One region of the Brevibacillus sp. HB1.1 genome, then DNA from elsewhere that is predicted to be linked to it. Evidence: predicted binding sites of a transcription regulator. Region 1 holds the regulator's gene; the other holds the start of a gene.
What was found. Region 1 encodes LexA, which represses DNA repair genes until DNA is damaged. Its sites were predicted from a motif close to CGAACATATGTTCG; they were not measured.

Region 1 (11,417 bases):
GTACTCCCCTTACATATGTGAAAGGATATGCAACCCTCCTTCAGAATTCAGAAATGACGCCAAATCGCGCAAGTAAGTTAATTTCGATCATCCGGGATCAATCTGATCGGCTCGAACAAGTAGTCAACGATTTGATGACACTGAGTCGATTGGATGAAGGTAAAATTACATTAAGAAAAGAACGGGTCGCTATTCGAAGTTTATTAGAAAGAATAATCGAGGAAATGACACCACGTGCTGAAGAATTGGGAGTGAAGTTATCTCTTACAATTTGTCCTCCTGTGTACTTTTGGGTGGACCCGCAGCGGTTTCACCAAATTTTAATGAACTTAATAGATAATGCGATTCGTTATTCTCAGGGTGAAGGAACGGTTTTGATCAGTGTAACGAAAATGCTCAGAGAATCCGTAATTGAAGTAAAGGATGAGGGAATTGGAATCTCCGAGAAAGAATTAGAACTAATATGGGAGCGGTTCTATCGGGTGGAGAAATCCAGATCACGTCATACTGGAGGAAGTGGCCTTGGTTTGTCAATTGTTAAGCATTTAGTGGATTTACATGGCGGGAAAATTCAAGTACAAAGCAGCCCAAATCGGGGAACCTCATTTCGATTACATTTCCCCAATCGTAGATCAGGGAGTGAATAACCATGCGAAAAGGGGAAGGTGTCTTTTCTATAAAAAATAACCGAAAAGCCTACCGTGAGATGGAAACCCGTCTAGGTTTTTGTGCATATAACCAGTATCATTATTACATCCAGTTTACCTGCTAAGCCCTCAATCATGTTCGGCTTGTATCTGAAAACAAGAATAATAATGAAATAAGCTTCTCTCATATGGGAGAGAAGCTTATTTCATCTTTCATTACCTTGATATGACACTTGTTAGAACAGTGATTTTAAACTATTGTCCTTTGATAGTAATATCCCACATCACTGCATTTAATGGTAAGTTCATTTGCTCCGTTTAAAGGGGTTTGAAAAGAGGTAGCCTTCCAATGCCTCAGTTACATATTTTATTTTCCACATATGAACGACCATTAAAGCGTTGACAAGGTTTTAAGTATATAGGTTAAAAGCGCGTTGCGAGACATGAAACGAAAAAGCCCGCATTCAAAAAGCTTTTCGCCCGAAAGCGATGCATCCTTCCTGCTTTCAAGCAGCAGAGATTGGCTCTTTGCTCGAAGATTAATCCTTTCGCAGCAGCTGAACTCTTTGTCGTAATTCCTGGTCTGTTAACGGCTCCAATTGCAACAAAGCCTCGTATGGATCATCACCTGGGATATGAAAGTATCGAGCAAATGCAGGCTCTGTCTTGATGCCGCTTTGCTTCAGAGTCCTGATCTGTTTATACGCATCCAAGCCTCCTATGACTAACAATCGTGCTTCGATGTCCATATGACGATAGGCGTTTTGCTTTTCGACAGCTACCGGTTGAGCAAACAATTCAAACCAAAAGCCAGCTGTGAAAAACGAGATAACGCACGTGGGCGTACTATTCACATCTGAGTGTGTCACTTCAAATCCGGGCAAACAGCCAAATGCTGTACGAACAGCCTGCTCAAACTGCTCCAGATCATGACTCTCGCAAATAATATCCAGATCGCTTTGCACAACATCAATGTCCAATGGGATGGTTCCGGCAAGCACTGGATGGTAATCGGATAGTACTTCCATGATGTGCGTCTGTTGAATCGCTTCCCACGCTGCTTTTTGGCGAATCGTCCCTCTGCCCAAGTAGGAGAGATCATGCCAATTTCTCATGAGACTACCTCCATGTCTGCTTTCTTTTAAAAAAGTTTAGACAAAAGTGAATAAGTACGCAACGAAATCGATAATCACTCGTATACCTAAATGAAGGGAGTGTAGTAGATGGAAATATTTTTGTGGGTAGTGGTTGTGTTATTGTTCTTGCTAAGCATCGCAGGAATTTTCTTACCCGTTTTACCTGATACGATATTACTGTGGGCGGGCTTTTTGCTCTATCACTTTTTCATTGCAGATCCGGGAGCGGGATTGCCGGCATCCTTTTGGTGGGGAATGGTCGTTCTAAGCATTCTGCTTTACGGTGCTGACTTGCTGACGAATATGTACTTCGTGAAAAGGTATGGAGGGTCCAAATGGTCGTCCATTGCTGCTGCGGTCGGTATTATCCTCGGGATTTTCGTTTTCCCACCGTTTGGTATGCTGATCTTACCGTTCGTATTCGTCGTTCTCGTAGAGTTGATGGTGCAGAAGCAGTCGATGGAGAGAGCAGTGAAAGCGGGCGTAGGCTCACTGATCGGATTTTTAGGTAGTGCAGTCGTAAAAGTCATCTTGCAAGTTACGATGATCATCTGGTTTTTTATCGCCAGATAATAGACAGAAAACAAAAAGGACAGCCTCGGCTGTCCTTTTTTACGTGGGAACTAGTGAATGAGTCGATAAACACCGATGACTTTACCGAGAATAGTGACATGCTCCAGGATGATCGGTTCCATCGTGGCATTTTCCGGTTGGAGACGGAAGTGATTCTTTTCTTTGAAAAATCTTTTAACGGTCGCTTCGTCTTCTTCTGTCATGGCTACGACAATATCACCATTGTTGGCTACGTGCTGTTGGCGAACAATGACGTAGTCTCCGTCGAGAATTCCGGCATCAATCATACTGTTCCCGGAGACGCGCAGCATATAGACCTTGTCAGAAGTCACGATATTGTCTGGAAGCGGGAAGTACTCTTCTACATCCTCAATGGCAGTAATCGGTTGTCCAGCGGTTACTTTTCCGATTACTGGCACACGGACGACAGAGTCTTCGAAATTGTCTTGAAAACGATCTTCATCTGATAGCAATTCGATGGCACGAGGTTTGGTAGGATCTCGACGAATGAGGCCTTTTTTCTCTAAGCGTGCCAAATGCCCATGTACTGTTGAGCTGGAAGCTAGTCCAACAGCCTCCCCAATTTCACGTACAGATGGCGGATATCCTTTATCACGAACTTCCTTTCGTATGAACTCGATGATGGCTTGTTGTCTACTCGATAATTTTGACATAGAAAGACACCCCTGATTTCTCGAACATATTTTCCTATATTATACCATGGGAGCTTGCGTTCGACAAACATAAGTTCGATTATTTGTTGACATGAACATATGTTCTCATTTATTATGAGGCTACAAGTGATCAGAACGTATGTTTGTGAGGAGGCCATTATTATGAATTCATTGACAGTACGTAATCGTTTCGAGAAAAAAGAAGAACGTCGTGTTCGTTTTGGTATCACGAGAGGACAAGCTCTCTTGTTTCTTATTACATTTACTCTCTTTTTTTACCTGTTAACCGAACTAGTGTTTGCTTCTTCGCCAATGGAGGAGCCACAAGGCATAGAAGTAACCGTACAATCTGGAGATAGCCTATGGTCGTTAGCTGTTCAATACAATACAGATCAGATGGATGTTCGGGACTATATAATAGAAATTAAGGATGCGAACGGTTTAGAGAGCAACAGGATTTACCCAGGTCAGACTCTCATCCTTCCTGATACTCCGTAAGTGTTCGGCTGTCTTGCGGGATCATTCGAATGTGGTATAATGAAGCGGCACTACTACAGAGTGGGAGGAACCAGCAGTGGTATCTGACGCAGAAATTAAACGCATCAACGAATTGGTCAAAAAATCGCGCGAAGAAGGTTTGACCGAAGAGGAAAAGCTCGAACAAAAAGCATTGCGCCAAAAGTACATTGACGCCGTTAAGCTTTCATTGAGAGCAAATTTGGATTCCATCCGTTATGTGGAAGACCTTGAAGAAAATAAGCCAAAACAGTAAGATAACAATTACTGATACGACAGACATCCTCGCTTGACGCTAGGGTGTCTTTTTCTGTGACATACATAAGCTGTGATAGCCAGGGAGGGAAAGCGATGGCGTGGATAGCTGTGGCGGTTGGAGGAGCAGTTGGCTCTCTTTTGCGCTACCTATTGTCTTTGCTCGCGAATCAGCCGGGATGGCCGTGGGGAACCTGGATCGCCAATGTTTGTGGATCTTTGATCATCGGCATCTTGTTCGTGCTGGGGAAAGAACGTGGCTTTTTATCTCCGACACTCTACCTCTTATTTGCAACGGGGGTCATGGGAGGATTTACGACTTTCTCAAGCTTCTCCTTGGAAGTAGTCTCTTTTTGGGGAGAAGGCCACCTGTTACGTGGCACTTTGTACGCTCTGCTTAGTTTGGGAGTCGGTCTACTTTCTTGTGCGGTTGGAATATGGTTGGCCAGGCAATGGTCCTGAGTCGTTCAATGACACGATACATGTGAGGGGGAATGAATGTGAGTACACAGCATCGTGATTATGAATGGGAACAAAAAAAGCTGGATGAAACAATTTCAGCGATCGACGAAGAAATGGAGCAGCTTCGCAATGATATTCGCGAGGCAACAGATGATTATGTCAAACAGGTCGTTAACTATAAAAAGGCTAAGGAATTGAGCTACCTGGAAGATCAGGGTCGAGAGAAGCCTTATTTCGGCAGAGTGGATTTCTTGAAAGATGAAATCTACGAGCTGGATGAGGTCTACATAGGAAAACGGGGAATTGTACGCAGCGATACGTTTGATTCTGTCGTCGTGGATTGGCGCGCGCCTATCGCCAGTCTTTATTATTCCGGTGAGAGCAAAGAAGCGTTTTACCGGATGGGACGCGAGATCGTGCGTGGTGAAGTTCGACTAAAGCGTAATTTTGCGATCGAAGACGGAAAGATCGTCGGCATCTATGATGGAGCGGTAAAAGAAACGATTAACCGCGAGATGGGGCATCCCGACGAATTTTTGCAAGAGGGCTTCATTGATGAATTTTTGGCAGCCAATCTGAATCAGGCGAACGATAGTAGGCTAAAAGACATCGTCGCTACGATTCAATCCGAGCAGAATGATATTATCCGGGCGGAAAAAGAACGGCCCATTGTTGTGCAAGGAGTAGCGGGGAGCGGAAAAACAACCATTGCTCTGCACCGACTCTCCTATTTGATTTATAACTACCAGGATTCCATGATGTCCAAAAAGTTCATGGTGTTTGCACCTAACCGGATGTTTCTTACCTATATATCCGAGGTTTTGCCTGAGCTGGGAGTCGATGATGTTCAACAGTCTACTTTTGTAGATTGGGCAGCGCGTCTTGTGAAGCCTCTGCTGCCAAAAGGATGGAGAATCGTGAGTCCTGATAAGCCTCTTCAATTGTTCTTCGAAGAGGGGCAGGATGAGCGCCAGCAAGAAATGACACGAAACAGGCTTCGCTTTAAAGGATCGCTCGCTTGTCGGGAGGCGCTGGAGCAATACATTCGGTATATCGTCGAAACAAGAATTCCTTTCAAGAAGCTCAGCTTTTTATACAACAAAACGAAGCAAGTATTTTCGATTCCGGGTGATTTTATTCGCCAATGCTTCTTGGAGCAATTCGCCACTATGCCGTATCATCGACGGGTAGAAGCGCTTCGCAAGCATTTGAAACAAGAAATGAACAAGCAATTGTTTGCCCATTTGCGAGAGCGAAAAGTCGATTTGGACAAAGAAGGCTTGTACAAATTCGAGAAAATGCTGGAGCAGATATTAGATACGTACCTGACTTCATTTCCGAGACTGGAAATCTTCGCAGCTTATCGCGAGTTGATTGCTGACGAGGAATTGCTGCGCAAGCTCGTACCTGCTGACATTTCAGACGAAATTGTGCGTGATGTGACTCAGTCTAGCGCTGCATTGTTTGCAGAGGAGAGATTGGAGCCGGAAGATATCGCGGCATTGCTATACTTGCAGCATATTGTTGAAGGAATGAATAAGGCAGAGCATTTTGATCATACGGTCGTGGATGAAGCACAAGACTTGAGTGCGCTAGAAATAGCCGTCATTGCATTGGCAACTAAGCGAAACTCGCTAACGATCGTGGGAGATATTGCGCAAGGTATTCATAGCTACCGGGGGATTCATGCCTGGGAAGAGTTGACGAAGGGGATTTTTGCACAGCTGTTTCCTTCCTATTATACGTTGTCGCAAAGCTATCGTTCGACTATTGAGATTATGCGTTGTGCCAATGAAGTGTTGAGGCAAATTGAATTGCCCGAGACAGTATTGGCAAAACCGGTTTTGCGACATGGTGAAAAACCAATCATGGTCAAGGCTCGCTCACGAGCCCAACTGTGGGAGGACATCTCTTCGCGTGTGGTTGCCTACCAGTCGGAAGGCTTCAAAACGATTGCGATCGTAGCGAAAACCATTCAAGCGAGTAAAAAAGCACATAAAGGCCTGCAAGACAAAATAGCTGATCTAACCCTGTTAGGAACAAAAGATAACCAATTTCCGGGTGGCGTAACCATCATGCCTGCTTTCTTAACAAAAGGCTTGCAGTTTGATGTGGTCATTCTACTGGATGTAGACGCCTATCAAAATAATGAATGGGACGCAAAACTGTTGTATGTCGCGATGACACGTCCTGTCCATCGCCTTGTTATGACGCAGGTTGATGACGTATCTTCCCCGTTGCTGAAAGATTTACCGACAGCGCTGTTTAGCATGTCTACTGACGAATAAGATTCTCATCATCAAAGAAAACCCTCTGCCTGTAAAAAAGCAGAGGGTTTATCTGTATCATGCTTAGTGGTCGCCTGTGTTACCTTTGGAAGGGTTGGTAATTACAAAACCTTCTTGTGGCAAGAAAAGGTAATCAATGATGATGCCATCCAGCAATGGCTCATCCTTTTTCACGATCACATCGATCTCTTTGTCGGTCGAGATCACAACATCTTCTTCTGTTGGCTTGTCCAGAGCGAGTCCGTAGTGTGCATGATCACCGTGAGAGTGAGTAATATAAACGCGCAGTTTCAATTCTTTGTCTTCTTCTGCCTCGATGATTGGAGCCAATTGCTTGGCAGCGTTACGAGTGATTTTTAGTTTCACAGGTCAAATCCCCTAACTGTATGTAAGTTACCCTTTCATCTTAGCAAGAGGGAAAACAGGATGCAATGTTGAAAGTGTTACGATATGTCTAGAGAATGACAATACGGTGGAAGGAGAGTCATCTATGAAAATCGATTTGCGCAGCGATACCGTTACGAAACCAACCGAGGAGATGCTTCGAGCGATGGTGGAAGCGGAGGTTGGTGATGATGTTTATAGAGAGGACCCAACTGTCAATCGTTTGGAAGCGATTGCGGCAGAAATACTCGGAAAGGAAGCTGCTCTGTTCGTAACAAGTGGAACGCAAGGCAATCAGGTCGCTGTTTTGACGCATTGTGTTAACGGAGACGAGGTCATTGCGGAAGCGGATTCGCACATTTTTTACTATGAGGGCGGCGCTATGTCGGCATTGGCTGGCGTACAAACAAGGACGCTGGTTGGAGAACGTGGTGCTCTACGTGCAGAAGATGTAGAGAGGGCGATTCGGGGCAACAATATCCATTTTCCTCGCACAAAATTGATCTGTCTCGAAAATACGCATAATCGCGCTGGCGGGGCGGTAATCTCTGTTGCGCAAATGAAGAGTGTCTATGATACAGCACAAAAACACGGTATTCCCGTTCATTTGGACGGTGCTCGTCTCTTCAATGCGGCTGTGGCTCAAGGTGTTGCAGTCAGTGAGCTAAGCGCTTTTGCCGATACCGTCCAGATTTGTTTGTCCAAAGGGCTGAGTGCTCCGGTGGGTTCCATTTTGGCTGGAGATCGTGCGTTTATCGAAGAGGCGAGATGGTGGAGAAAAAAAGTAGGAGGCGGGCTGCGTCAGGCAGGGTATTTGGCAGCACCAGGCATTATCGCTCTGACACAGATGGCCGAACGATTGGCAGAAGACCATGAAAGGGCACAGCAATTGGCAAAAGGCTTGCGCCAGCTATCGCTTCAGGTCGAGCAAGTCGAGACGAATATCGTGCTGGTGAATACAGACTCGATTGGGCAAACAGCTGTCGCCTTCTTGGAGCGTTTGGAGGAAAAAGGAGTGCTCGCTGTTGATTTTGACGAGTACGTCATTCGCTTTACGACGCATCGACACATTAGCGATCAACATATCAAGACCGTTGTGGAAGCAGTCGAGCAATTATTGGAAACGCTGTAATCGTTTCAACCACTTGTAGCCAGTCGAAGGGAAGACTGGCTTTTTTCTTTGTCGCAACAACGAATTCCAAATAGTTAGACAATTTGTACAAAATAAGAGTCTCTATGCGCTCTGTTTTTCGCCATACCGTCTGATTTGTTTCGTCTACACTTGCGTTATCATGGTAGTGTGATAAAGCGATAGCGTTTACTGGTGTATGGAATCGAATGGAATCAAGGGGGATGGTCTCAATGAGAAAGAGGATGAGCTTCGTTTTGAGCTGCTTCTTGCTACTTCAAGTTTTAGCGGGCTGTAGTACAAGTGAAACGGCGGTAACGAACAAACCGAATGATCAGGCATCTCAACCAGCGCAGCCAACAGGAAAAGAGAGGGTATTGAATTGGAATGCAGACGGTGGAGAGCCTCCGACAGCAGATCCCGGACTTGCTTCCGATGGCACTTCCTTTGATGTCATTACTGCCTGTTTTGAAGGATTGACTCGCTATGGACCGGATGGGAAAATAGCCAACGCAATTGCCGACAGTTATACGGTATCCGAGGATTTGACGACGTACACGTTCAAATTGAAGTCGAATGCGTTATGGAGCAACGGAGATTCGGTAACCGCCCATGATTTTGAGTTCGCCTGGAAAAGAAATCTCGATCCGAAGACAGCATCCGAATATGCTTATATGCTTTATTTCATTAAAGGAGCAGAGGAATTCAACACAGGGAAAGGATCATATGAAGACGTAGGGGTCAAAGCGTTAGACGATTTTACACTAGAGGTTAAGCTCAATTCGCCAGCTCCGTTTTTTTACGAGCTGACGGCTTTCCCGACATTGTTTCCTTTACATAAAAAGACCTTGGAGGCACATCCGAATTGGGCAGCGTCTCCAGACAACTACGTGGGCAACGGCCCATTCAAAATGGAGCTGTGGGAGCATAAAAACAAATTGGTTCTTGTGAAAAACGAGAAGTATCATGACAAAGATACCGTGAAGCTCGACAAAATCGTGTGGAGCATGATTACCGATACCAACACCGCTCAAGCGTTGTTTGATTCTGGTGATTTGGATTGGGGAGGGCATCCAACCTACGTGTTGCCCGTCGATGTGATCCCCGCTTTACAGGATGAAGGAAAAATCGTAATGGCGCCGTATCCGAATACAGTTGCCGTCACCTTTAATACAACCATGCCCCCTTTTACGAATAAAAAGATTCGACAAGCCTTCTCGTATTCCATCCAACGGCAGCCTCTCGTAGACGGAATCGTACAGACAGGGGTGCCTGCCGCTTTTGCATGGGTTCCGCCTTCTATGCAGCTCAGCGGAAATGACTATTTTCAAGAGGATGTAGACAAAGCCAAACAGTTATTGGCGGAAGGGTTAAAGGAGCTGGGGCTTTCGACGATGCCAGATGTGACTTACACATATGGATCAGGTGACGATCGTCAGAAAAAGCTGGCTGAAGCTCTTCAGGACCAATGGAAAAGAAGTCTAGGTGTTGATGTGAAAATCAGTGGCTTGGAGGAAAAAGTTTTTTTACAAAACAAGCGCTCCAAAAACTATCAGTTTGCCTACCGAAATTGGGGTGCTGATTTTAACGACCCCATCAATTTCCTGGAAATTTTCAAGGACAAAACAGTGGGGACGAACGATGCTGCTTGGGAAAATGCTAGATACCGAGAGCTAATCGTACAGAGTTACTTGGAAAAAGACCCGACGAAGCGTAATGCGATCATGCGTGAGGCAGAGACCATCTTAATGGAGGAAATGCCAATTGCCCCTGTGTACTATGGCGCAAGACCCTATATAAAAAATGACAAGGTCAAAGGATTTTTGATCAACCCGTTTGGTGGTAGAGATTTTAAATATACAACTATCGAACAATAAATAAAGACGTAGTAAAGTCTTGCCGTGTCCGGAAAATGGGAGAGCGGCAAGACTTTTTTTGGTTCCATTCGGTTGACTCGCTTGTGTGTAATTCAGACCCGCCAATGAAATACTATAGCTATCCAACATAGGGGAAAAGAGGGATGGATATGATCTCGGCTAAAGAGCGAGAACGCATTCTCAATCAAATGAAACGGGACGAGAGCAAGATTGTCAACATCGTCCTAAACGACGCAAATCAGGTTGCGGGCGAAATTGAAAAAGCCAACCACCAAGGCATTTTCCTGGTGGATGGCCGCTACTACGGGTACGAGGATATTAAAGAAATCAATGGCTCGTAATGGTTACAGACGGGGAGGGGGGAAGAAGTAGCGCAAGGCGTCAGGCAGCTCTTTTTGCCACAAACCCCAGACGTGATTCCCTGGTTTTTCTCGGTAGGACAAGGTAGCTTGTTTGTCCTCAAGAATCTGTTTTGCCTCGCGATTCCATTGCACAAAATCGAAGGTACCCGCACTTGTTTCCACAGCTGTCTCATCGAGGCCAACGACCATCCAGATTCGCAGCCAGGATAGGCTGGACTGATTCAAAAGCGGGTCGAGTGTCGTTTGGAAAAACGCCCCGGATAGCGCGAGTACCTGTGGAAAGAGGTCGGGGTTTTCCAATGCGAGATGCAAAGAAACGGTTCCACCTAAAGAGTCTCCTGCCAGCACACGTGAAGCAGGATCACGGCGTACAGGATAATGCTCCTCTATGTAAGGGATCAGCTCTTCAGTGAAAAAACGCTGATAAGCTGCGTTTCTCGACCCTGATGGAGAATACTCGCTCGTGCGCTTGTTGCGATCGACTGAGACACCGACGACGATGTAGGGTTCGATACCTTCTTCCAGAATCAATTGATTGGAGATGGTCGCGATTCGCCCCATCGTAAAAAAGTCGTTCCCATCCTGGCAATACACAACAGGGTAAGAAAGAAGCTCATTGTACCCCGGCGGTAGGTATACTTTGACCGAGCGGGGAGTGTCCACGTGGATGCTGGGCACTTCTTCTTTCATTATGGTTCGCTTTACATAGTCAGACATCGATTCACACTCCCTGTTTGCTCAATTGAAAAACTAAGCCTTGAAAAAAACTGATACAGCTTATATAGTAAATGATAACAGAGAGGAAATAAACCCTGTAATATCAATACTATAACACGTTAAACAGGTATTTTGACTGCAATATAACAGGGTGTTGCAAACGGGCTGTAAGCCCTTTCTTGCACCAGGCAACTTTCTTCTGGTTTTTATCAGGGTCACTTCCGCCGCGAATTGTACTCGTCGCTCATCGAGCAGATGCTCAGATTAAGGCGACAAAGGGCAACTCGGGAAAAGGAAGTCCCTTATTCTAGTGACGAGGTGAATGTGATGAGCGTATCCACTGCTGTTGAACAAACAGAGAACAACGCCCCGCTGCAAATTCTTGCCCCGGATGGTA
Region 2 (11,417 bases), on a different contig from region 1:
AGAGTAACCCAGTGCGGTCAATGCATCGAGCGCTTCGTTCAGTGCAGATACAGCTTGCTCGCCTGCTGTCAAATCACCCGCTGCAACAGTCAAAATCGCAGATGGTGTGTATCCTACCAATTTATCCTTCAAATCAAGGATAATGCGCTGGGCAGTCTTTTTCCCAATCCCCGGAAATTTCGTCAAATAGGTAACATTCTCCTGTTGAACCGCCATCACCAACTGCTCAGGCGTCGCTGCAGCCAGAATGGCCAATCCGCCCTTTGGCCCGATTCCGCTAACATCAAGCAGTTTACGGAACAAATCGCGTTCGTCACGGGTAGCGAAGCCGTACAGCAGAATGGCATCCTCCCGCACATGGTGGTGGGTAAACAATTTGGTTTTGTTGCCTTCATACCGAACGAATTGGTACGGGTTTGGGCAAAACAGTCGATAACCAATTCCGCCCGTTTCGATAACTATGTATTCCGAATCGAGATAACTAAGTGTACCTTCTACAAAATCAATCATTTCTTGACCCCTTCCGAAATGGAAATGAACGCGCGAAACTGTGCGTGCGTAATCGCAATACCCAATGCGTCCGCCACGTCGTCAGGCTTTGGTACTTCTTTTAACCGCAATAGGAGCTTCGTCATTTCCTGAATTTGTTTCTTCTCTGCTCCCCCGTAGCCAGTCACGGCTTGCTTGACCTGCATCGGGGTATATTCATAGACCGGCACACCAGCCAGCTCTGCCGCAAGCAAAATAACCCCTCGCGCTTGACCAACTGTAAAAGCCGTCGTCACATTTTTATTAAAGAAAAGTTTTTCGACCGACATTTCATCGGGACGATATGTTTCCAGAAGGCTCTGCATTGCCTCAAAAATCTGTTTCAATCTAAGCGGTACTGACAATCCTGCTTCTGTCTGGATGCTTCCATATTGGACGGGACGCAATTGGCTGCCCTCTTTATCCACAACCCCGAAGCCAACAATCGCAATACCAGGGTCAATTCCTAAAATGCGCATAGTCCACTCTCCGTGAGCAAAGATTCTACTCTCTACTGTAACACAAAGCATCCAGAAAGCGAACGTGTATTTCCATTTTATATCCGAGTTCAAAAAGTCGACTTTTTGAACAATCTTATAAAAAACCCGCTCCTTATAAAAGGAACGGGTTATACGGTGTCTGTTAGTGTTTGTTCATTCCGAGTGAATCCGACACATCATGCTGCAAGTGGGCATATTCGTCCACGCCACTTTGCATGTGCTCTTTGATCTTGTTGATCTGTTGGTAATTGAGCTTGTTGTGCCCCTGGTTCAACTGAACGTACAAACGCTGATGGAACTGGTCTTTGTAGCTACCTCTAGGCATGGTAGACATGGTCTAAAGACTCCTCCTTCGATCACCGTATGAAATCAGTATGGCGTAAGCGCAAGGGCGTTATGATACCAAGATTTACGCAACATGAGCCAGACATTTAATTGAAACGATAAGCAGTGGAGGTGTTGGTTGTTGCGAAGCAAAGTCCTTATTTTTTGTATATGCCTTTTCGTAATCGCACTGTCAATGCCACACTCTGCATTTGCCAAGGTCAAGAATGACATCACGGTCACCGTTTCAGTCTCACCTGAGTCCTCTTTCCAAACGACCATGTCCTTCCGTGATCAAAAGCAATTTACGAAGCGGCTATTAGGCTCTACTACCGAAGTCGCCTCCTACAACCCCCACTGGATACGAGCTACACTGACCGTAAAAAAACGAACGTATGTATATGATCACGATGGACAGCTTTATGAAAAAGAAATGCCCCGCCGTTATGTTTTGGCAAACGATGTTCGCCAGCGGATCGAAGAAATGGTCAAGTCCGTTGAGGCAGTCCATTTTGCACATGCCATACCCTGGGAACAGGTGAAAAAAACGTTGAAACGGATGGAATTCGGTACCGTGATTGATTTAGAGACAGGACAACGTTTTGATGTCCAGCGCAGAGCAGGTAGTCGCCATGCCGATGTCCAACCGTTGACACGCAAGGATACACAGATCATGAAGAACATTTATCAGGGAAAATGGTCGTGGAAGCGCAGAGCCATTCTGGTAGAGGTAGACGGTACTTATTTTGCAGCATCCATGCACGGAATGCCTCACGGCGCTGGCGCGATTAAAGGAAATGAATTCCCGGGGCATTTTTGCATCCACTTTTTCGGCAGCTCCACTCATCGACGCACAGAGCCCGATCCTAGTCACAGCATGATGATTCTAAAAGCCTCCGGAGCACTTGCGACTACAATAAAAGGGGCGTCTCCAGAAGAGCTGGTCGGTTATTTCCTCACTGCGTTGCATGAGCACGACACCCATGCAATGCGAATGACAACGGACGGATTCTCACTTCCTGAAGGGCTGTCCGCGATCGAATCTGTGCGAACGTCAGAAATCGTCATCCCGTCAGATGAACGTGGCCCCCTCTTGATAGAGGTTCCTGTTCGGCTCACGTACATCGCCCGGGAAGGCGGTAATTTCCGACGAACATGGAAGTTTCTTTTGCGCCGCGAAGTCCCGGGGGAACGCTGGCGAATCATTGCGGTTGAACTGAATCCATAGCAATTGAAACAAAAATCCCTTTCCAGTCCAATACGTGCTTGTTACACGAAAGGCTCGAAAGGGATTTCTTTTAGGTCCACCCGTTTTCATTGGCCACTCCATTGGTATTCGCCATAGGTGGACAATACACTGTTATACTCTGCCAGATTCCGAATGCGAATCCCTCGTTTCAGATTCTCCCATTCCTCTTTTGGCAGACTCGCTTCCATTTTTGCCGTATCGATTCGATAAAAGGTCTGTACGACATCTTGTTCAGCAGGCAGACCATGAAACAGGGCAAGCATGCCGTCTGACGCTATTCCGATATGTCCATTCTCCTTGCACGCTGGCGCTATATCCTGCTCGCGTTTCATTAAGATCATCTTGACAGGTTCTGCTTGTACAATTTCCCATCCATTATAGTTGCCCATGACGTCTGCCAGTTGATTGGTACGAACTGCCACATGTTCTTCGTCTCGCACCCCACACAAATAATGGCGAGCTAAAACCAGTTCGTACGACGTCCCCGCGACTACATCTGCTTTGCCTGAATGGTTCAGTAAACGAGCAAGACCCGAATCGTTTCCGTCCTTTCCTACTAACAGGATACCGATTACGACGCCAGTGGCTAATGCTGCACCCCATGTCGCGTAAACCACCCACTGTTTTTTCTCTGTCACATAGAACCCCTTCTTTTATATAGGCTTTTCTTCCTATCATTACCACAAAGAAAGAGGGGCATACGCGACCTATGGCGGATTGACGTTATATTTTTTTATTTTTGTCAATACAAAAAATTAATATACTATTTCATCTAGCTATCTATCCAGCGTCCTATTCTAATGATAAACTATTTTTGCTTGGCATTATTGTAAACTTATGGAGGTCATTTCAAACATGAAAAAAACGAACAAAAAAATGCTGACTGCTTTCCTCCTCAGCACTTCTTTGGTTGTTGGCGCTCTCTCTTTTCCTCTTACTCCTGTAAGCGCACAAACAGATTCTGTCCTGAAGCTCCGCCTGTTGGAAACGACAGATATCCACACCAACATCGTTAACTATGACTACTATCAAGACAAAAACACAGACGAGTTTGGCCTCGCAAAAACAGCGACACTGGTCAAAAAAGCAAGAGAAGAAGCAAAAAACAGCATCCTGATCGACAACGGTGACTTGTTGCAAGGAAACCCATTGGGCGACTACGTGGCAAAAATCGACCCGTTGAAAGCTGGAGACACTCACCCTGCTTACAAAGCAATGAACCTGATGGACTATGATGTTGCCAATATCGGTAACCACGAGTTCAACTTTGGTTTGGAGTTCTTGGATACCAGCTTGAAGGGTGCAAAATTCCCTTACATAAACTCCAACGTGTATGTAGACGACAAGGACAAAAACCCTGACAATGACAAAAACATGTACACTCCTTACGAAATCCTGGAGCGCACATTTAAAGATGAGAACGGCAAAGATGTAAAACTCAAAGTAGGCGTAATCGGTTTTGTTCCACCACAAATTATGCAATGGGACAAGGCTAATTTGGAAGGAAAAGTTATCGCGAAAGACATCGTGGAAACTGCCAACAAATTCGTACCTGAAATGAAGAAAAAAGGTGCAGACATCATCATCGCGGTTCCTCACTCCGGAATTGGCCCTACCGAGGGTGGTCCTCAATTGGAGAATGCTAGCTACCAGCTGAGTAAAGTAGATGGTATCGACGCGATCCTGTTCGGACACTCCCACTCTGTATTCCCTGGTCCTGGATTCGATAAGATTCCAGGCGTTGATGCAGAAAAAGGAACGATCAATGGTAAACCAGCCGTTATGCCTGGCTTCTGGGGTAACCACCTCGGTGTGATCGACCTGACGCTGAAACAAGAAAATGGAAAATGGAAAGTGGCTGAGTCCGCTACCAAAGTAGTTCCAATCTATGACAAAGCGAACAAAGCATCCTTGGCTGATGCAGACAAAACTATCGTAGATGCAGTAAAAGAAGATCACGATAAAACAGTTGAATGGGTTCGTTCTGCTGTAGGGAAAACATCTTCCCCGATCTTCAGCTACTTTGCACTTGTGCAAGATGATCCATCTATCCAAATCGTAACCAATGCACAAAAATGGTTCGTTGAGAAAAACGTGAAGGGTACAGAATACGAAGGCATTCCTGTTCTGTCTGCTGGTGCACCATTTAAAGCAGGCGGCCGTAACGGGGTAAGCTACTACTCCAATATCCCAGCTGGTACAATCGCCATCAAAAACGTATCTGACCTGTACATCTACCCGAACACATTGAAAGCGGTTCTGGTCGATGGAGCTACGGTGAAAGAATGGTTGGAGCGTTCCGCTGGACAGTTCAACCAAATCGATCTGAAGAAAACGGATGAGCAACCACTCATCAACGAGTCTTTCCCAACGTACAACTTTGATGTAATCGACGGTGTTACTTATCAAATCGATGTTACACAGCCATCCAAATACGCTGTAGATGGAAAAGTAGCAAGCAAAGATGCAAACCGCATCAAAAACCTGTCTTTTAATGGCAAACCAGTAAAACCTGAAGACAAATTCATCGTCGTAACGAACAACTACCGTGCAAGCGGCGGCGGTGCGTTCCCAGGTCTGGATGGCAAAAACATCGTAATCGATTCTCCAGATGAAAACCGTCAAATCGTAATCGACTACATCCTGAACCAAAAAAATATCGACCCAGCAGCAGACAACAACTGGTCTTTTGCTCCAGTAAATGCGAAGCTGAACGTTACATTCACTTCTTCTCCTGACGCGAAACCATTCGCTGAAAAATTGTCCAATATCAAGTTCATCAACGTATTGGAAACTGGGTTTGCGAAATTCTCTATTGATCTGTCCAAGCCTGCTTCCAAGTAAGCTTGTCACCAACACAAACATCCCTCTTTCGAGAGGGATGTTTTGTTTTATCCGACTATCCGACAAAATGGTAATGCCCCCATGGAGAGTGCTGGAAAATTCGTTCTCCATCGTTTAAAAAACGTTGGCGATTCGCCATCACTTTGCCTTCCATTTGGATCAGCTGCATGACGCCCTTCATGTGGTAGCCTGGGCGCTGACTATACAAGCCCGTTACCTCCCGCAAGAAATTATCCGGATAGCGAAGCAATTGATGAACAGCCCATATCTGGGTATCAGATAAATAGTTGATGTTACTATAGGCTTCCATCGCTTCCACAAAGGAATCCATGCGGTAGTCTTGCATCAACAGCATTCGTGACATTAATTGTACAAGGTCAACAAGCTGAAGATCATGACCTACTGTATCAAGGTCAATCAAATAGCAATTGCCTCGCTCCGTAAGCAGAAAGTTATGACTCGCCACGTCTCTGTGCGCGAGTGTCCCCTTCTCCATGGCTAAAAACATTTCTGGCGTCAAAGGCAGCTTGTAGGCAGATTGCAGCAGCTCCTTGCCATCTCGAAGAACGTGATCTGCCTGGTGCGAAATGAGTTGCTCCAGTTTGCTCTGGGGTCCTTTCTGTTCAATCGACCACATCAACCGCTCAAAGTATTCCAAGCGGCTCTCCCATTTATCTAAAAGAGCCGGTTTTCCTTCATACGCATACGTATGAGCAATAGGAAAACCCTGAGCTGCAACATGAAAACGGGCTAATGTTTCTGCTGTTTTTTTGACATCGAAAAGAGAAGCGTTATCTGCTTCATGCCCATCAATCATTTTCATGATGGTGTAATGACGGTCTTCAAATGCAAAAATTTTGGATCCTTCATGATTCTCCACATACTGCACAGTATGATGAAAGCCCTTCTCATGTAGTGCATCCGCTAACTCTGTCACCCACACAGCTTTTTCGACCTGCTTATATCCTTTGAGTATCCAGTGGCCCCTGTCTGTTTTTAACAGGTTGACGTTTCGCTTCGGCTTCACACCGTAGATTTGACAGCGAAAAGCCTTTTCAATGGTGGATAAGATTCCTTTGTTCATCCCATACCCTCTCAGTAAGAAGAGGAATCTTCATGCCCATCTCCCCAGTTCGGCCAAACCCCTTGTTCAGGCATGGTAGCCATACACGGGGAAGGCGGGAACATCATGTTATTGTGAATATCCTGTGGAGAACGATTGTACTTGCCTTTTCGGCCTTTGTACTCCCGGACTTCAGAAGAACACTCACATGATGATGACTCCACTGGTTCCGGGCACACAGGCCTTTTCGCTCGTGGCCGCTTTAATGGCATGGGTGGAAATGGTGGTGGGCATGGATAAGGAAACGGCGGCATCGGTCTGATCGGTGGTGGGACAATTGGAAATGGATTGATTGGTCGCATTTGTTCTGGACTCACAATCGGTCGTCGATTTGGATAAAACGGGCCAATCCACGGGTTCCCGAACGGTGGGCAAGGCGGAAATGGCGGGCATGGTGGCATGAACGGCGGTGGGAATGGCGGGAACGGACGCACCTGTGGCATTGGCCTGCGCTCTTGCTCTGGACTTACCCTCGTCGATGGCTTCAGCTTCTGTTGCGGACTCACTTTTGAAGGTGGCTTGAGCTGCTGTTGTGGGCTCACCTTTGAAGGCGGCTTCATCGGCCGCAACGGACTCACCCGTGATGGTGGATAGTTTGGCTGCATCGGTTGCAACGGACTCACCCGCGGTGGTGGATAATTTGGCTGCATCGGTTGCAACGGACTTACTCGTGGTGGGTAGTTTGGCTGTATCGGTTGCAACGGACTTACCCGTGGTGGTGGATAGTTTGGCTGCATCGGTTGCAACGGACTTACCCGTGGTGGTGGATAGTTTGGCTGCATCGGTTGCAATGGACTTACCCGTGGTGGTGGATAATTTGGCTGTGGGCAAGGTGGGCATGCATATGCTGGCGGTCTTGTAGGCTGTAATGGCAAGACCTGAGTTGGTGGTCTATATGGAATGCTAGGCACATTTTGATTCGGTGGAATCGCTGGTGGATAAATATACGGACTCACTCCGGTTGGAGGTGGAGTCGGTATGAGTGGACGTATAGGAACAGGAGGAACCGGAGGAAGCACATTTGGCTTGCCTGAAATGTTCGGTGGTTTATACGGTGTTGGCTTCTCGATTGGTTTCTCGATTGGTTTTTCGATTGGCTTTTCAATCGGCTCCGTTGGTTTTGGAATAGGCTGTGTTGGTGGTGGAGGTGGTAATGTAGGTGGTGCTGTTGGCCTGACTACCTCTGGTGAAACAGAAGGGACTGGTGGTCTTGGCATTTCTTTGGGTGGCCTTGGCATCTCCTTGGGTGGCCTCGTAGGAATGGGAGCTGGCAGTGGAGTAGGCCTGATCTCCTCCCTTGATTCGATTTGCACCTCTCCTGATTCTTCTGGCTCAATTGGCCGCCTTTCGATTTGTTGCGGTACCTCCATCTCTTCCTCTTCCGTAATCGGTCTTTCTTTCACATAAGGGGCCGCCTCACTCATTGGATGGGGGGGCGTCGTTCTTTGCTGTGGTCGGACAGGAACTTGTTTCGCCGGAATCTTGATTCTCGCTCCAGGATAAATTGTATCGGGAGTTTTTAATTGACTATTAAGGCGTAACAGTTCTTTGTAATCGACGCCATATCTTTTGGCGATCTTCCACATCGTATCGCCTTTTTGGACGATGTGTATTCTCAATGTTTTTCTCCTCCCTTGCACCAAACTCCCTAACATCGTATGCAGTCATGGGCGTTTTGCTCCTTGACGCCACTCCTTTGTTGGGAGGGAGCCAGAAAAAGAAAAAACCAATCCCTCTAGGAATTGGTCTGATGCATATAAAATGGATACGTCCCGAGCTGACGAACTTGACAACCAATGGCTTCAATCTCCGCAAACGCTCCTGGCAACAAGACGTCGTCCATCTTCTGCTCAATGTCGATGACAAAATAATAGCTTCCGAGTGCCCTCTTCGTTGGACGCGATTCGATTCGAGACAAGTTTACCTTTCTCCAAGCAAAAGCAGCCAGCACTTGATACAATGCTCCTGGGAAATCTTCCGGCAGCGTGACCAGAATCGTCGTCTTTTCCTTGCGGGAAACCGGCAGATCAAGACTTTCCAGACCAACGAGAACAAAACGCGTGTAGTTATTCGAATAATCTTGAATTTGTTCACGCGCAAACTCCAATGGATAAATCTCTACGTTCAATCGAGTACCAACAGCAGCCCACGGCTCTTCTGGATGCTCACTCACCATTTTTGCTGCCAATGCCGTACTGTTTACCGTTTCGATCGCTGCTTCCGGCAAATTCTCACGCAAAAAGTTGTGGCTTTGTGCAATCGCTTGAGGATGTGACAACACTCTCGTAATCGCTGACAAAGGCAATGGGTGCTCTCTTTTTGCCACCAGCAAGTTTTGCGTAATCGGTAGTGCGAGCTCCGCCAGAATGGGCAAATCTACTTCGTGAATGAGCCAATCCAGTGTAGAATTGACTGTTCCTTCAATGGAGTTTTCCATCGGTACGACACCGTATGCCACTTCCTTTTTGGAAACAGCGTCTAGTACTTCAATAATACTTGGGTACGGAACGAAAGATAACTTTTGTCCGAGCGACAATATCCTCGCTGCTTCTTCGGTAAACGTTCCACGCGGTCCTAGAAAAGCAAGTTTCTTCTCCATGGCTACTCCTATCCACTATGGTCTATCTCTGATGGATTTCTACCTGTACGCCATTTTCGTCCGGTTGCAAGATCATCACGCGGTACGAGATGTCGTGCCCTTTCATCACTCTGTCCACAAATGCACGCAGCTTCTCTAATTCTTCATCCGAAGAGAAAAAACAGAGGATCGTCGGTCCCGCGCCGCTTAAAGCAGCCCCCAGTGCCCCGTGTTCAGTCGCTTTGTCCAGGATTTCGTTCAATCCAGGTACAAGCTTTGCTCGATACGGCTGATGCAACCGATCCGACATTGCCCGTCCCATCAGGTCGAGTCTGCCTTGTGCCAGTGCAGCAACTAGCAAACTACTATGACCCACATTATATACAACATCCTCTCTGCTGTACACCTGCGGCAAGACGTTCCGCGCTTTTTCTGTCGAGAGCATGAATTCTGGGATCACGACGAGTGTTTGCAATCCCGCCGGAGCAGAAAACCGCACATATGGAATGGAGTCTCCTGGTACTTCAGGCATCGTCGCAACAATGATACCGCCAAACATCGAAGCTCCCGCATTATCCGGATGCCCTTCTAGGCGTGTTGCCTTTTCAAACAATTGCTCACGAGTAAATGGTTCGCCAGCGAGATGGTTGGCCGCTACAAGTGCACCTACAATCGCAGCCGCACTACTCCCCAATCCCCTCGTCAGGGGAGCATCACTGGAAGCACGAATCGCCAGCTCAGGAATGGCGAGACCTGCTTCTTGAAACAATCCCGCCGCAACCTTGTACAGGAGATTGTTTTTGTCCGTCGGTGTTCCTTGCAGCTCCTTGCCCATCATCTCTACTGTCGTATGATCACTGATTTCCATTTCTACGACAGAATACAACTGGAAAGCCATTCCCAGCGCATCGAATCCAGGTCCCAGATTCGCTGTTGTTGCTGGTATGGTTACTTTTACACGTTGTCCATTCATGATACAAATTCTCTCCCAGTTTGACGAACCAACTCCATCACAGCTTCATGTGTCGCGGGAACAGAACGCGGCTCTTCACCTACCAGCTTCAAAGCGATATTTGGATCTTTTAGTCCGTTTCCAGTCAGTACACACACGATCTGGCTGCCGGGTTGAAGCCTTCCCGCCTCATGCAGCTTGATAATGCCAGCCAGCGATGCTGCCGAGGCAGGCTCACAAAACACACCTTCACTCTTCGCCAGCAAATGATAGGCATGCAAAATTTCTTCGTCCGTTACACTATCGATAAGACCGCTTGATTTCGAAATGGCATTCAAAGCGCCATCCTTGCTCGCCGGGTTACCAATGCGAATGGCTGTCGCAATCGTTTCAGGGTTGGCTACTGGTTTGCCATGAACCAACGGCGCTGCTCCCGCTGCCTGGAAACCGTACATCTTAGGCAAGCGGCTCGATTTTTTGGCTGCGAAATATTCCTCGAAGCCTTTCCAATATGCTGTAATGTTTCCGGCGTTGCCAACTGGGATGGCCAAAATGTCAGGTGCGTCCGTCAGCGCATCGCACACTTCAAACGCCGCGGTCTTTTGTCCCTCGATCCGGTAAGGGTTCACGGAATTCACCAGTGTAATCGGTTCTTTCGCTGTGATTTCGCGAACGATATCCAGCGCTTCATCAAAATTACCGTCAATCGCGATGACTTCTGCACCATAGGCGATAGCCTGAGCCAACTTGCCTAACGCGATATTGCCGTTCGGGATCAGGACGATGCAACGCAATCCTGAGCGTGCCGCATACGCCGCAGCTGCTGCTGATGTATTTCCCGTCGAAGCGCACATGATTGTGTTGCTTCCCTCTTCTACCGCTTTGGCTACAGCCATGACCATGCCTCTATCTTTGAAAGAGCCAGTCGGATTGAGCCCCTCGTACTTGACGTACAGCTCCACCCCCAATTGTTTGGAAAGATTCGGAGCGTGGATTAGGGGTGTGTTTCCTTCATGCAAGCTGACCAGCGGAGTTTTTTCTGTGATCGGGAGAAATTCCTGATAACGTGCCAAGATGCCAGACTGTCGATCAAAAGCCATTATTTGTCTCCCCCTTCTACACGGTAGCAGCTCTGCACAGTTGATACGATATCCATCTGCTCCATGTAAGCCAGTACCGCATCCATGTCACTTTTTGAGGACAGGTGTGTAATCATGATAATCTCCGCTTCACGTCCGTTGTTGAACGGTTGCTGGATGACCTGCTCAAGGGAAATATTTTTGTCTGCCAATAGCTGCGTAATTTGAGCAAGAACACCG

Region 2: a site for LexA is predicted at 1,067-1,080, ahead of ruvC (crossover junction endodeoxyribonuclease RuvC). Genes of this name have one in related genera too.

What each region holds. Positions count from the first base shown of each region.
Region 1 covers NZ_JABMIV010000001.1:269,884-281,300, reverse strand. Annotated here, with positions in the region: gene HPY27_RS01195 (sensor histidine kinase) at 1-647, shown strand, start outside; gene HPY27_RS01190 (DUF4269 domain-containing protein) at 1,187-1,762, opposite strand; gene HPY27_RS01185 (DUF456 domain-containing protein) at 1,871-2,356, shown strand; gene lexA (transcriptional repressor LexA) at 2,407-3,030, opposite strand; gene yneA (cell division suppressor protein YneA) at 3,193-3,528, shown strand; gene HPY27_RS01170 (DUF896 domain-containing protein) at 3,605-3,802, shown strand; gene crcB (fluoride efflux transporter CrcB) at 3,898-4,263, shown strand; gene HPY27_RS01160 (HelD family protein) at 4,302-6,551, shown strand; gene HPY27_RS01155 (HesB/IscA family protein) at 6,615-6,917, opposite strand; gene ltaE (low-specificity L-threonine aldolase) at 7,042-8,067, shown strand; gene HPY27_RS01145 (peptide ABC transporter substrate-binding protein) at 8,298-9,941, shown strand; gene HPY27_RS01140 (hypothetical protein) at 10,085-10,282, shown strand; gene HPY27_RS01135 (alpha/beta hydrolase) at 10,286-11,020, opposite strand; gene pdhA (pyruvate dehydrogenase (acetyl-transferring) E1 component subunit alpha) at 11,348-11,417, shown strand, end outside.
Region 2 covers NZ_JABMIV010000008.1:206,354-217,770, forward strand. Annotated here, with positions in the region: gene ruvA (Holliday junction branch migration protein RuvA) at 1-510, opposite strand, end outside; gene ruvC (crossover junction endodeoxyribonuclease RuvC) at 507-1,007, opposite strand; gene HPY27_RS20720 (hypothetical protein) at 1,171-1,362, opposite strand; gene HPY27_RS20725 (hypothetical protein) at 1,492-2,580, shown strand; gene HPY27_RS20730 (BofC C-terminal domain-containing protein) at 2,667-3,239, opposite strand; gene HPY27_RS20735 (bifunctional 2',3'-cyclic-nucleotide 2'-phosphodiesterase/3'-nucleotidase) at 3,457-5,445, shown strand; gene HPY27_RS20740 (phosphotransferase) at 5,501-6,529, opposite strand; gene HPY27_RS30400 (hypothetical protein) at 6,713-7,399, opposite strand; gene HPY27_RS30175 (hypothetical protein) at 7,547-7,975, shown strand; partial or broken gene HPY27_RS30645 (LysM peptidoglycan-binding domain-containing protein) at 8,101-8,223, opposite strand; gene pheA (prephenate dehydratase) at 8,304-9,167, opposite strand; gene thrB (homoserine kinase) at 9,190-10,119, opposite strand; gene thrC (threonine synthase) at 10,116-11,198, opposite strand; gene HPY27_RS20765 (homoserine dehydrogenase) at 11,198-11,417, opposite strand, start outside.